DNA from 2 places in the Mesorhizobium sp. M0751 genome. Region 1 is predicted to be linked to the other one. Evidence: predicted binding sites of a transcription regulator. Region 1 holds the regulator's gene; the other holds the start of a gene.
What was found. The regulator PhoB, encoded in region 1, activates phosphate uptake and scavenging genes when phosphate is short. The targets are predictions, from matches to a motif close to TGTCATNNANCTGTCAT.
Positions count from the first base shown of each region.

Region 1 (6,560 bases):
AGGGCGAAGGGAGTAGATACGGTGAGGTAGAGGTCGTCGCACTTCCGGTCGAAGGCCTTGCTCGAAGATCGAGCGCGGATCGAGGTCCAGCGCGCGTTAAACCTTGCGATTCGTCAACGCTTCCAGCGTAAGGCCATGGTGCGATCGCACCATACCAAAGCCGCGCTCAGTGGCGACAATGGGATATTCGAAGTTCCGCTCCTCCAGTTACGGGCGGGAGCAGCGACCGCCGGCAAGAAACAGGGTCAGATTTACCCCAACGGACCTGTTTCGGCGATGGCGCGGCCATGACACGTTCTGGCTGCATGCAACGCGCTCCCGTCCGGCTTTTTTCTTTTAAAGCCGGTGGCTGCGATCGCCGACGAGACGATGCCGGCCGGAATTCACGCAAGCTGCTGATTCCAGCGGCAAACCGCGGCCCACTCCGACAAAGGCCGCGTTCGCTCCTTCTTAATCCGGCTGGACGACGTTACCGGAGCGACATGAAACTGTCATGCGACTGTAATAATCGGGGGCTATTGGCCTCAGCGGGCGCCGGAGGAATGGCGCCGAGAGACCATATTCCGAACAGGAGCAGGCCACATGAGACATTTCATCCGCTCGGCGGCCGTTGCGATTGCAATGGCTGCGGCGACGACCACCCTCACCCTGTCCGCCGCGCTCGCCGCGGACATCTCCGGCGCCGGCGCCACCTTCCCCTACCCGATCTATGCGAAGTGGGCCGACACCTACAAGAAAGACACCGGCGTTGGCCTTAACTACCAGTCGATCGGTTCCGGCGGCGGCATCAAGCAGATCAAGGCCAAGACCGTTACCTTCGGCGCTTCGGATGCGCCGCTCAAAGGCGAAGAGCTTGAAGCGTCCGGACTGGCTCAGTTCCCGATGGTGATGGGCGGCATCGTTCCCGTCGTCAATCTCGAAGGCATCAAGCCGGGCGAGTTGGTTCTCGACGGCCCGACGCTGGCCGACATCTTCCTCGGCAAGATCACGAGCTGGGATGACGAGGCGATCAAGAAGCTCAATCCCGACGTCAAGCTGCCTTCGCAGGCGATCGCGGTCGTTCATCGTTCCGACGGTTCGGGCACGACGTTCAACTTCACCTACTACCTCGGCGACGTCAGCGCGGACTGGAAAGAAAAGGTCGGCGTCGACAAGGCCGTGGAATGGCCGGTCGGCATCGGCGCCAAGGGCAATGAGGGCGTGGCCAACAACGTCTCCCAGACCGGCGGCGCGATCGGTTATGTCGAATACGCCTACGCCAAGCAGAACAAGCTCACCCACACCGACATGATCAACAAGGACGGCAAGAAGGTCGAGCCCACCGCGGCGGCGTTCTCGGCGGCAGCGGCCAGTGCCGACTGGAGCTCGCAGCCGGGCTATGGCGTCATCCTCGCCAACGAGCCGGGCGCCGAGTCCTGGCCGATGACGGCTGCCACGTGGATCTTGCTCTACAAGAAGCCGGATGATGCCGCGACCACCGGCGAAGCGCTCAAGTTCTTCGCCTGGGCATACGACAAGGGCGACGAGATGGCCGGCGAGCTGGACTACGTTCCGATGCCCGACAAGGTGGTCGAGAGCGTCAAGGCCATGTGGGCCAAGGAAGTCGTCGGCGACGACGGCAAGCCGCTCTACTCGGCTATGTAATCTCCTCCAGGGAGGGCGTCGACGGCGCCCTCCCTGTTGCCTTTAATCGCGAGGACCCAATGACCATCGCTTCCGATGCCATGCCATCATCCGCAGCAGCCCGGGCCAGGGAAGCTACGGTGCGGCGCTTCGCGCTCACAGATGCCATATTTCGCGGACTCACCCGTGCTTCCGCAGTTCTTGTGCTGGTCATCCTCGGCGGTGTCGCGATCTCGCTGTTTGCCGGCTCATGGCAGGCGCTGTCGTCCTTCGGTTTTTCTTTCCTGACGACTGAGAGCTGGAATCCGGTCACGGAAAAATTTGGCGCACTGGCGCCGATCTACGGCACCCTGGTCACGGCGGCTATCGCCATCCTGATCGCGGTCCCGATCGGCATCGGCATTGCAATCTTTCTCACCGAGCTCTGCCCGCGCCCGCTCAGGCGCCCGATCGGCATAGCGGTCGAGCTATTGGCCGGCATTCCCTCGATCATCTACGGCATCTGGGGCCTGTTCGTATTCGCGCCGTTCCTGCAGACGACGATACAGCCCTTCATCATCAACATCTTTCACGGCGTACCGGGACTATCCAGCCTTTTCGCCAGCCCTCCTTACGGCATCGGACTTCTGACCTCGGCGCTGATCCTCGCCATCATGGTGTTGCCATTCATCACCTCGATCACCAAAGACGTCTTCGATACGGTGCCGGCGGTGCTGAAGGAATCGGCTTACGGCATCGGATGTACGACCTGGGAAGTGACCCGGCGCGTGGTCATTCCCTATACCCGCATCGGCATCATGGGCGGCGTCATGCTTGGCCTCGGCCGCGCGCTCGGTGAGACCATGGCGGTGACCTTCGTCATCGGCAACGCCCACCGCATCAGTGCCTCCCTGTTCGCGCCGGGCACGACCATCTCGGCCACCATCGCCAATGAATTCACCGAAGCCGACGGCGATCTCTACACCTCCTCGCTGGTTTCGCTCGGCCTGATCCTATTCGTCATCACCTTCCTGATCCTTGCCGCCGCCCGCTATATGCTGATGCGGATCGACGCCCGTACGGGAGCCTGACCGATGTCGACATCCTCATCGCTCCACAGCCGCCGCAAAGCCAGGAATTCGGTGATGATGGCGCTTTGCGTCGTCGCTGCCGGTATCGGGCTTGCCTGGCTGGCGCTCATCCTCGGCGCACTGGTCTATAAGGGCACAGCCGGGCTTTCGTTCGCGGTCTTCACCGAGATGACGCCACCACCCGGCGAGGCGGGCGGCCTGCTCAACGCCATCGCCGGCAGCCTGCTGATGACGATCATCGCGGTTGTCGTCGGCACGCCGATCGGCGTGCTGGCGGGAACCTACATGGCCGAGTATGGACGTTTCTCGCGCATCACCACCGTCGTCCGCTTCATCAACGACATCCTGTTGTCGGCGCCGTCGATCATCATCGGCTTGTTCGTCTATGAATTGATGGTGCGGCCAATGGGGCATTTCTCGGCCATTGCCGGTGCCGTGGCGCTTGCCATCCTGGTCATTCCGGTGGTCGTGCGCACCACCGAAGACATGCTCAACCTGGTACCGAACGCGTTGCGCGAAGCCGGCGCCGCGATCGGCGCGCCGCGCTGGGTGGTGATCCGTTCGGTCGCCTATCGCGCCGCATTGTCCGGCATCGTTACCGGCATATTGCTGGCGATAGCACGCATTTCCGGCGAGACGGCGCCGCTGCTCTTCACTGCGCTCAACAACCAGTTCTGGTCGAGCAATATCAACGCGCCGATGGCCAGCCTGCCGGTGACCATCTTCCAGTTCGCTCTCAGCCCTTACGAGGAATGGCAGCAGCTGGCGTGGACCGGCGCACTCATAATCACCCTGACGGTTCTGGGCTTGAGCATCCTCGCCCGCAGCCTTACCGGACGCAGAGAGGACAGATGATGCAGATGTTGTCCCCAGACATGACGATGACCGAAACGGTCGCCGAGAAGACGAAGATCGAGGTCAAGAACCTCAACTTCTACTACGGCCAGAGCAAGGCGCTGAAGGACATTAGCCTGTCGCTGCCCGAGCGCAGTGTCACGGCCTTCATCGGCCCATCGGGCTGCGGGAAATCGACGCTGCTGCGTGTGTTCAACCGCATCTATGAGCTCTACCCGAAACAGACGGCCGAGGGCCAGGTGCTGCTCGACGGCAAGAACATTCTCGACCGGTCGCAAGATCTCAATCTGCTGCGCACCAAGATCGGCATGGTGTTCCAGAAGCCGACGCCGTTCCCGATGTCGATCTACGAGAACATCGCCTTCGGCGTCAGGCTCTACGAGAACCTCGGCAAGTCCGAGATGGACGGCCGCGTCGAACAGGCGTTGAAGCGCGCCGCGCTGTGGAGCGAGGTCAAGGACAAGCTCAACGCCAGCGGCTTGAGCCTGTCCGGCGGCCAGCAGCAGCGGCTCTGCATCGCCCGCACCGTGGCGGTGAAGCCGGAAGTCATTCTGCTCGACGAACCGGCGTCCGCACTCGACCCGTTGTCGACCGCAAAGATCGAGGAGCTGATCGACGAATTGCAAGCCGACTACACGATCGTCATCGTCACCCACAACATGCAGCAGGCGGCGCGCGTGTCGCGCCAGACCGCCTTCATGTATCTGGGTGAACTGGTCGAGTTCGACCGGACCGAGAAGATCTTCACGTCGCCCCGAGAGAAGCGCACGCAGGATTACATCACTGGCCGCTTCGGCTGAGCCGTTCCGATCATGCATATGAGGACAGGACCATGGGCGAACACACAGTCGCTTCTTTCGACGAGGATCTCGAGCAGATCAGCAAGCTGATCCGCGACATGGCCGACCTCGCCGGTTCGATGGTCGGCGGGGCGACCAAGGCCCTGTTGAATTCCGACAACGTGTTGGCGCAACGCGTCGTTTCCGACGACGCCATCATGGATGCGCGTCAACGCGAACTGGACGACCGCGCCATCACCCTGATCGCCAAACGCCAGCCGATGGCCCACGATCTCCGCCATGTGGTCGGAGCGATCCGCATGGCCGGCGACCTCGAACGCATCGGCGACCTTGCCAAGAATATCGCCAAGCGTGTGAGTGCGGTCGGCCTCAGCGTCACGCCGCGCGACTTGTCGCATTCCATCGACGCGATGGCGCAGCTGGTGCTCATCCAGGTGCAGGGCGTTATCGAGGAATATGCTGCAGGCGATGCGGCCGCGTTGGCCAAGCTGCGTGCCGCCGACGAGCGCATCGACGTCAAATACACGTCCGTGTTCCGCGAGCTGTTGACCTACATGATGGAAGACCCGCGCAACATCACCGCTTGCACGCATCTGCTGTTCTGCGCCAAGAATCTGGAGCGGATCGGCGACCATGTCACCAACATCGCCGAAAATGCGTATTATGTGCTGACCGGCGAGCAATTGCCGGGCAATCGTCCGAAGCAGGACGAAACGACAATGTCCGCGCCGGTGACGTGATGGGGGTGCCCAGCCGATGATCGCACCACGCATAATGGTGGTGGAGGACGAGGAGCCGTTGGGTGTGCTGCTCCGCTACAATCTCGAATCCGAAGGCTACCAGGTCGAGGTGGTGACACGCGGCGACGAAGCCGAGATCCGTTTGCAGGAGAATGTGCCCGACCTTCTGGTGCTCGACTGGATGATACCAGCGGTTTCCGGCATCGAGCTCTGCCGCCGGTTGCGGGTGCGCCCCGAAACCGAGCGGCTGCCGATCATCATGCTGACCGCGCGCGGCGAGGAGAGCGACCGAGTGCGCGGTCTTTCGACCGGCGCCGACGACTATCTGGTCAAACCGTTTTCGACACCGGAATTCATGGCCAGGGTCAAGGCGCTGCTGCGGCGCGCCAAGCCGGAAGTGCTGTCCAGCGTGCTGAAGGTCGGCGACATCGTGCTCGATCGCGAATCGCACAGGGTCTATCGCAAGAAGAGCGAAATCAGGCTCGGGCCGACCGAATTCCGGCTGCTCGAATTTATGATGCGGCATCCGGGCCGCGTCTTCTCGCGCAGCCAGTTGCTCGATAATGTCTGGGGCGAGACGATCTATATCGACGAACGCACCGTCGACGTGCATGTCGGGCGGCTGCGCAAAGCCATCAATAACGGCCGCATGCCGGATGTCATCCGCACCATCCGCGGCGCCGGCTATGCGATCAGGGAAGATTGATCCGCCTGGTCAGGCTACGTTCTTTCTGACGCCGGGCCTCATCTGCGCGCCCGGCGCGAAAATCTCCTGGTCGACGAAGCCAAGCGCCCGCATCGCGCAGCCTTCGCGGATCAGCGGCAATTCGTTTGGTTCGGTATCGAAGGAGATCGAGCCCGAATGCTGGCCACCGGCGGTCTGGGCGATGGCCTGGCGCAAGGCCGGCTCGATCAGATCGAAGGCGGCGGCACTGGCGCCGACCATCGCGACCGGCGCCGGATCGATCAGCGCGAACAGCGAGCCGAGACCGAAACCCAGCGCTTCGCCGGCCTTGCGGTAGGCCTCGCGTTCCGGCCCATCCTTCTCGCGCGCCCGGGCCGCCAACGCGCGCATGTCGGCGTCGCTGACGTCGGCTACCGGTTCGCTGTCTTCACTCATCTGCCTGGCGTTGCGCCAGATGGCGTAATTGCCGGCGTAGGCCTCGATGCAGCCGCGTCGTCCGCAACGGCAGAGCGCGCCGCCTGGACGATGGATCATGTGGCCAAACTCGCCGCCCGAGGAATGCGTGCCGGTGAACAGCTGACCCTTGAGCACCAGCCCCATGCCGATGCCGTGCGAAAGCAGGATGGCGATGAAGTCGTCGCGATAGCGATCCGGATCGCGCCAGCGCAAAGCCACCGCCATCATGTTGCAGTCGTTCTCCACCGTTGCCGGGACGCCGAATTCGTCCTCCAGCATGTCGGCAAAGGCGATGTCGGTCTGCGGCGTGATCGGCGACCACAGCATGGCG
Region 1 is NZ_JAMYPH010000002.1:115,707-122,266, reverse strand. Features, by position in the region: gene pstS (phosphate ABC transporter substrate-binding protein PstS) at 583-1,644, shown strand; gene pstC (phosphate ABC transporter permease subunit PstC) at 1,704-2,693, shown strand; gene pstA (phosphate ABC transporter permease PstA) at 2,697-3,548, shown strand; gene pstB (phosphate ABC transporter ATP-binding protein PstB) at 3,545-4,348, shown strand; gene phoU (phosphate signaling complex protein PhoU) at 4,381-5,088, shown strand; gene phoB (phosphate regulon transcriptional regulator PhoB) at 5,105-5,794, shown strand; gene NKI19_RS03185 (ROK family protein) at 5,804-6,560, opposite strand, start outside.

Region 2 (6,560 bases), on a different contig from region 1:
ATGAGCCGGCGTTATGCTGGGGGGCTTGCCGCGCGACCTTGCGCGACCTTTTCGTTGACTTCACGGCCGAAAAACACGATAAGCCACAAGGGCCGCCGCTTTGGCGGCTTTTTGATTTTTCCGGTTCCGGAGACGCATATAATGAGCGGTTCGGCGCTTTTCGAGACCTTTGTTCGCGCACCCTTGGCTTTCGACCACGGTGAAGGCACCTGGCTGGTCACCGACAAGGGCGAGCGATATCTCGATTTCGCCGGCGGCATCGCCGTGAATTCGTTGGGCTACAGCCATCCGCATCTGGTCGCGGCCCTCACCGAGCAGGCCGCCAAGCTCTGGCACGTCTCCAATCTGTACGAGATTCCGGGACAGAGCCGGCTCGGCGAGCGGCTGGCCGACGCCAGCTTCGCCGACAAGGTGTTCTTCACCAATTCCGGCGCAGAGGCGCTCGAATGCGCCATCAAGACGGCGCGGCGCTACCACTTCGTCAACGGCCATCCCGAGCGCTACCGCACAATCACCTTCGAAGGCGCCTTCCACGGCCGCACCCTGGCGACCATCGCCGCCGGCGGCCAGTACAAGTATCTGGAAGGTTTCGGCCCCAAGGTCGACGGGTTCGACCAGGTCGGTTTCGACGATATGGATGCCGCCGAAAAGGCGATCACGCCTGAGACCGCGGCGATCCTGATCGAGCCGGTGCAGGGCGAGGGCGGCATCAGGCAAGTGCCGACGCAATCGCTGAAGCGCCTCAGGCAGCTCTGCGATCAGCACGGGCTGCTCCTGATTTTCGACGAGGTCCAATGCGGCGTCGGCCGCACCGGAAAGCTGTTCGCGCATGAGTGGGCGGGTGTCACACCCGACCTCATGGCGGTGGCCAAGGGCATCGGCGGCGGCTTCCCGATGGGTGCCTGCCTCGCCACCGACGAGGCGGCGGTCGGCATGACCGCCGGCGTGCACGGCACCACCTTCGGCGGCAATCCGCTGGCAATGGCGGTCGGCAACGCCGTGCTCGACGTGGTGCTGGAAGACGGCTTTCTCGAAGACGTCCGGCGCAAGGCACTGCTGTTGAAGCAGGGGCTCGCTGGCGTCGCCGACGAATTTCCGGATGTTATCGAAAGCATCAGGGGCACCGGCCTGATGCTCGGGCTTAAATGCGCGATGCCCAACACCAAAGTCACGGTGGCACTGCGTGACCAGCATCTCTTGACGGTTCCGGCCGGCGACAACGTTATCCGCCTGCTGCCGCCTCTCACCGTCACCGACGCCGAGATCCACGAAGCGCTCGAGCGCATTCGTGCCGGCGCCAAGAGCCTGGCGGATGCCATTGTCGCTGCCGCTGCGAAGTAATCCTGGAATTCCTGATGTCCCTTCGCCATTTCACCGATCTTTCCGCCGTTTCTGAAGGCGATCTGCGCTTCATGCTCGACGACGCAGCTGTGCGAAAGGCAAGGCTCAAGGCCGGCGAACGCAGCAAGCCGCTCGAAGGCAAGGTGCTGGCGATGATCTTCGACAAGCCGTCGACGCGCACGCGCGTGTCGTTCGACGTCGGCATGCGGCAGTTGGGTGGCGAGACGATCATGCTGACCGGCACCGAGATGCAGCTTGGCCGCTCCGAGACCATTGCCGACACGGCCAAGGTGCTGTCGCGCTATGTCGATGCCATCATGATCCGCACCACCTCGCATGACCGGCTGCTGGAACTGACGGAAAACGCTACGATCCCCGTCATCAACGGGCTGACCGACGAGACCCATCCCTGCCAGCTGATGGCCGACATCATGACCTTCGAAGAGCACCGCGGTCCGGTGGCCGGCAAGACGATCGCCTGGACCGGCGACGGCAACAACGTGCTGCATTCGCTGCTGGAGGCATCTGCGCGCTTCCATTTCAAGCTGAACGTCGCCGTGCCCGAGGGCAGCGAACCGGCCCAGAAGCATGTCGACTGGTCGAAAGCCAATGGCGGCAAGCTGAAATTCACCCGTTCGCCCGAGGAGGCCGTTCACGAGGCCGATTGCATCGTCACCGACTGCTGGGTGTCGATGGGCCAGGAGCACCGTGCCCGCGGCCACAATGTCTTCCTGCCCTATCAGGTCAATGCGGCACTGATGGCGAAAGCCAAGCCGGACGCGCTGTTCATGCACTGTCTGCCGGCGCATCGCGGTGAAGAGGTTACCGACGAGGTCATCGACGGACCGCATTCTGTGGTGTTCGATGAGGCCGAGAACCGGCTCCATGCCCAGAAGGCGGTCTTGGCCTGGTGCCTGGGCGCTTGATAAGGGCCGCCTTGATCCGGGCTGGCCTGATCTGCGCCGCGTTGATCCGGGCCGCCTTGATCCGGGAGTGGGTGGTGCCTATCTCAGGCGCATCACGCAAATCGAGCGCGTCTCGTCGCATGCGCCCCGGAGGGCGGCATCGCCGCGCCCCGGAGCTTTGTCATGTTGGAAACTCATCAATTGGCTGAACATAAACCCAAGCTCGGCGAATTCGGCTACGCTGGCGACGACCATGTCGTGCCGTTCGAGGTCGGCCCGCTCGACGTGCGCGGCCGCACCGTCCAGCTCGGGTCGATGCTCGACGCTATTCTCAGCCGCCACGACTATCCAGAGCCGGTCGCCCGGCTCCTGGCCGAAGCCTGTGTGCTGACGGTATTGCTCGGAACTTCGCTGAAGTTCGAGGGCAAGTTCATTCTGCAGACCCGTACCGACGGGCCGGTCGACATGCTGGTCGCGGATTTCTCCACGCCGCACGCGCTGCGCGCTTATGCCCGCTTCGATGCCGACCGGCTGCAGGCTTTGACTTCTGCCGGTGAGACGTCACCGCAGACGCTGCTCGGCAGCGGTGTCCTGGCGCTGACCATCGACCAGGGCGCCCACACGCAACGCTACCAGGGCATCGTCCAGCTCGACGGCGTCACGCTGGAAGATGCCGCACGCACCTATTTCCGCCAGTCGGAGCAGATTCCGACCGACCTCCGGCTTTCGGTTGCCAAGCTTCTGACGCCCGGCGTCGGCGGTGCCCGCGAGCAATGGCGGGCCGGTGGCCTGCTGGCACAGTTCCTGCCGCAGTCGGCGGAGCGCATGCGCGTACCCGACCTTCCCGGTGGCGACGGCGATCCGCGTGAGGAAATCCACGACCCGACCGACAATTCCTGGCAGGAGTTGCTGGCGCTGCTTGGTACTATTGAACCGACCGAGCTGATCGATCCGACGATCGGCGCCGAACGGCTGCTTTACCGGCTTTTCCACGAGCATGGCGTCCGCGTCTTCGGCGGGGTGCCGGTCGCCGACCAGTGCTCATGCTCGAGGGAGAAGATCCGCGGCATCCTCGAAGGCTTCTCCGCCGAGGAGATCAGGGACAGCACCGAGGATGGCAGCATTCACGTGGCCTGCGAATTCTGCTCGAAACAATATGACTTCGATCCGGCGGAATTTGCAGCGGCTCAATAGCGAGCGTCAGTGCGGCTGCCTTCGCAGAACTTGGATTCCCTCGCCCCGCAAGGCGGGGAGAGGAATCCAAGTGAACGTCAATTGACGGTGCGCCGCGTGCCCGGCAAATCGAGCGAGAAGGCGGGGATGGCGACGTCGAACGTCTCGCCCCGCTTGTTGCGCATTGTGTAGTGCCCGACCATGATGCCGGACGGGGTCGAGAGCGGGCATCCAGACGTATACTGATAGCTGTCGCCGGGGTTGAGTCCGGGTTGCTCGCCGACGACCCCGGGGCCGCGCACTTCCTCGACCTTGCCGGTGCCATCGGTAATGTGCCAGTAGCGTGACAGAAGCTGCACGAACTCGTCCGACTGATTGTCGATGGTCACCTGGTAGCCCCAGACATAGCGGTTTTGCGGCGGGTCGGAGTGATCCTCCAGATAGAACGGCCTGACCTGCACTTCGATGTTGCGGGTGACGGCGCTGTACATAAACTGCTCCAAAGCAATGTAGATGGAACTTTCGATGCTCAGCGCAGTTTGGTCAACGATGCGCGGCATCTTCTTGCCCGATCTCAAGCGCAGGTGCCGAAAAACAATGTCATTTGAGTGACACATGACAATGATGGTGTGCAGGCTTGTGCCGGGCGACTCAGCGTTTTGTCGAATTGTTGAAAACGGCCGTCATGCGGCCGGCATTTCTGGAGTGACCAGATCTCGATGGAACCGACATTCGCAGCCGCTCTCCTTTCCATAGCCCTCCTTCTTTCAAATCTCGCCAGCATCCTGTTAGCCTCGCTGAAGCTGAAGCGACCAGCCAAGATTGCACCGCCCGCGGCCAACGCGCCGCCGGTATCGATCGTCATCCCGGCGCGCGGCGTCGAGCCGTTTGCCGAAGAGACGCTGGAGCGCGCCTTCTCCCTCGACTGGCCGCGCTACGAACTCATCTTCTGCGTCGCCCATGCCGACGACCCGGTAGTCAAGCCGATCAACGCCGCAATGGCGCGCTTTCCAGCTATTCGCGCCCGTCTTCTAGTCGGTGACGACCGCATCAGCGGCAATCCAAAACTCAACAATTGCGTGAAGGGTTGGGAGGCGGCGCATTATCGCTGGGTCATCCTTGCCGATTCCAACGTGCTTATGCCGAGCGATTACGTCCAGCAGCTGCTGGCGGCCTGGCGGCACGACACCGGCCTCGTCTGCTCGACGCCGATCGGCTCGCGGCCGGACGGTTTCTGGGGGGAGGTCGAATGCGCCTTTCTCAACACGCTGCAGGCACGCTGGCAGTACGCTGGAGAGGCGCTCGGCCTCGGCTTCGCCCAGGGCAAGAGCATGTTGTGGAACAAGCCGATGCTCGACGCCAATGGCGGCATCCGCGCGCTTGCCGCCGAGATCGCCGAGGACGCCGCCGCGACCAAGCTCGTCAACCGACTCGGACTGCGGGTCAATCTTGTCGCCTCGCCATTCGAACAGCCGCTCGGCCGGCGCACGCTTGGCGAGATCTGGTCGCGGCAGGCGCGCTGGGCGCGGCTGCGCCGCGTCACCTTTGCACTGTTCTTTGCCCCCGAGATCCTGATCGGCGCGGCGCCGCCGCTGGTGCTTGCGCTGGTTGCCGCGGCTGATGCCGGCGTCAGCCTGCCGGCCACCGCCACCGCCGTGCTGGCCGCGGCCTACCTGCCGGAATGCGCCTTGGCCTCGGCCAAGGGGTGGCACCTGTCGCTGCGCACCATCCCGGCGATGATGGTTCGCGACTGCATGCTGCCGGCGATATGGGCGCGCGGATGGCTGAGCGGCGCCGTCGATTGGCGAGGCAATGTGATGACTATCCAGACCAAGGCCGTCGCGGAGCTGGAAGAGACCCCGTCCGGCGCCTGATCGGCGCGTCCCCGCTCGCCTCTGTTCGGCCAGCCCTTATCCGGCAGCTCTCAGCGCCTGCTCGATGTCTTCGAGCAGATCGTCGGTGTCCTCAAGGCCGACTGACAGCCTGAGCGTGCCCGGTCCGATGCCGAGCTCGGCGCGGGCCTCATCGGTCAAGTTCTTGTGCGTCGTCGTCGCCGGATGGGTGATCAGGCTCTTGGCGTCGCCGAGATTGTTGGAAATCAGCACGACGTCGAGTGCGTTCTGGAAGGCAAAGGCCGCCTGCTTGCCGCCCTTCACATCCAGGCAGATCAGCGTCGAGCCGCCCGACATCTGCTTCTTGACCACGGCCGCTTGCGGGTGGTCGGCGCGGCCGGGATAGATGACGCGGGCGATTTGCGGGCGCTCGGCGAGGAAATCCGCGATGCGGCCGGCACTTTCCGTCTGCTGGCGTACGCGCAGCGGCAGCGTCTCCAGGCCTTTCAGCAGCGTCCAGGCATTGAAGGGCGAGAGGCTCGGGCCGGTGTGACGGAAATAGTCATGCAGGTTCTCGTCGATCCATTTCTTGTCCGACAGGACGATGCCGCCAAGACAGCGCCCCTGGCCATCAATATGCTTGGTCGCGGAGTAGACGACGATGTGGGCGCCGAGCTGCAGGGGTTTCTGCTGCAAGGGCGTGGCGAAGACATTGTCGACGATCAGCCTGGCGCCAATCGAGTTGGCAAGTGCGGCGACGGCGGCGATGTCGACCACTTCCAGCGTCGGATTGGTCGGGCTTTCCAGGAAGAACAGTTTGGTGTTCGGCTTGACCGCTTTTTGCCAATTGGCGATGTCTGTGCCGTCGACCAGCGTTGCCTCGATGCCATATTTCGGCGCCAGCGTCTCGATCACCCAGCGGCAGGAGCCGAACAGTGCGCGCGCCGCCACGATATGGTCGCCAGCCTTGGCGCTGCACAGCAATGCTGCCGTCACCGCCGCCATGCCGGATGCAGTGGCGCGCGCGTCCTCGGCTCCTTCCAGCGCGCACATGCGTTTTTCAAACATGTCCACGGTCGGATTGGCATAACGCGAATAGATGAAGCCCGGCTCCTCGCCCTTGAAGCGGGCTTCCGCCGCTTGCGCCGTCTCGTAGACATAGCCTTGGGTGAGATACATCGCCTCGGAGGTCTCGCCGAAGCCAGAACGCAGCGTCCCGGTATGCACGAGTGCGGTCTGAGGCTTCCAGTCGCGCTTCTTGGTCATCATTCTATCCAAACACCAAAATTGGTCCAAACAACAAAAAACC
Region 2 is NZ_JAMYPH010000004.1:484,555-491,114, reverse strand. Features, by position in the region: gene NKI19_RS10130 (aspartate aminotransferase family protein) at 142-1,341, shown strand; gene argF (ornithine carbamoyltransferase) at 1,356-2,267, shown strand; gene NKI19_RS10120 (Hsp33 family molecular chaperone) at 2,430-3,440, shown strand; gene apaG (Co2+/Mg2+ efflux facilitator ApaG/CorD) at 3,518-3,910, opposite strand; gene NKI19_RS10110 (ceramide glucosyltransferase) at 4,139-5,293, shown strand; gene NKI19_RS10105 (O-succinylhomoserine sulfhydrylase) at 5,330-6,520, opposite strand.
Region 2: NKI19_RS10110 (ceramide glucosyltransferase) is a predicted target of PhoB. The motif match lies at 4,018-4,034, and genes of this name have one in related genera.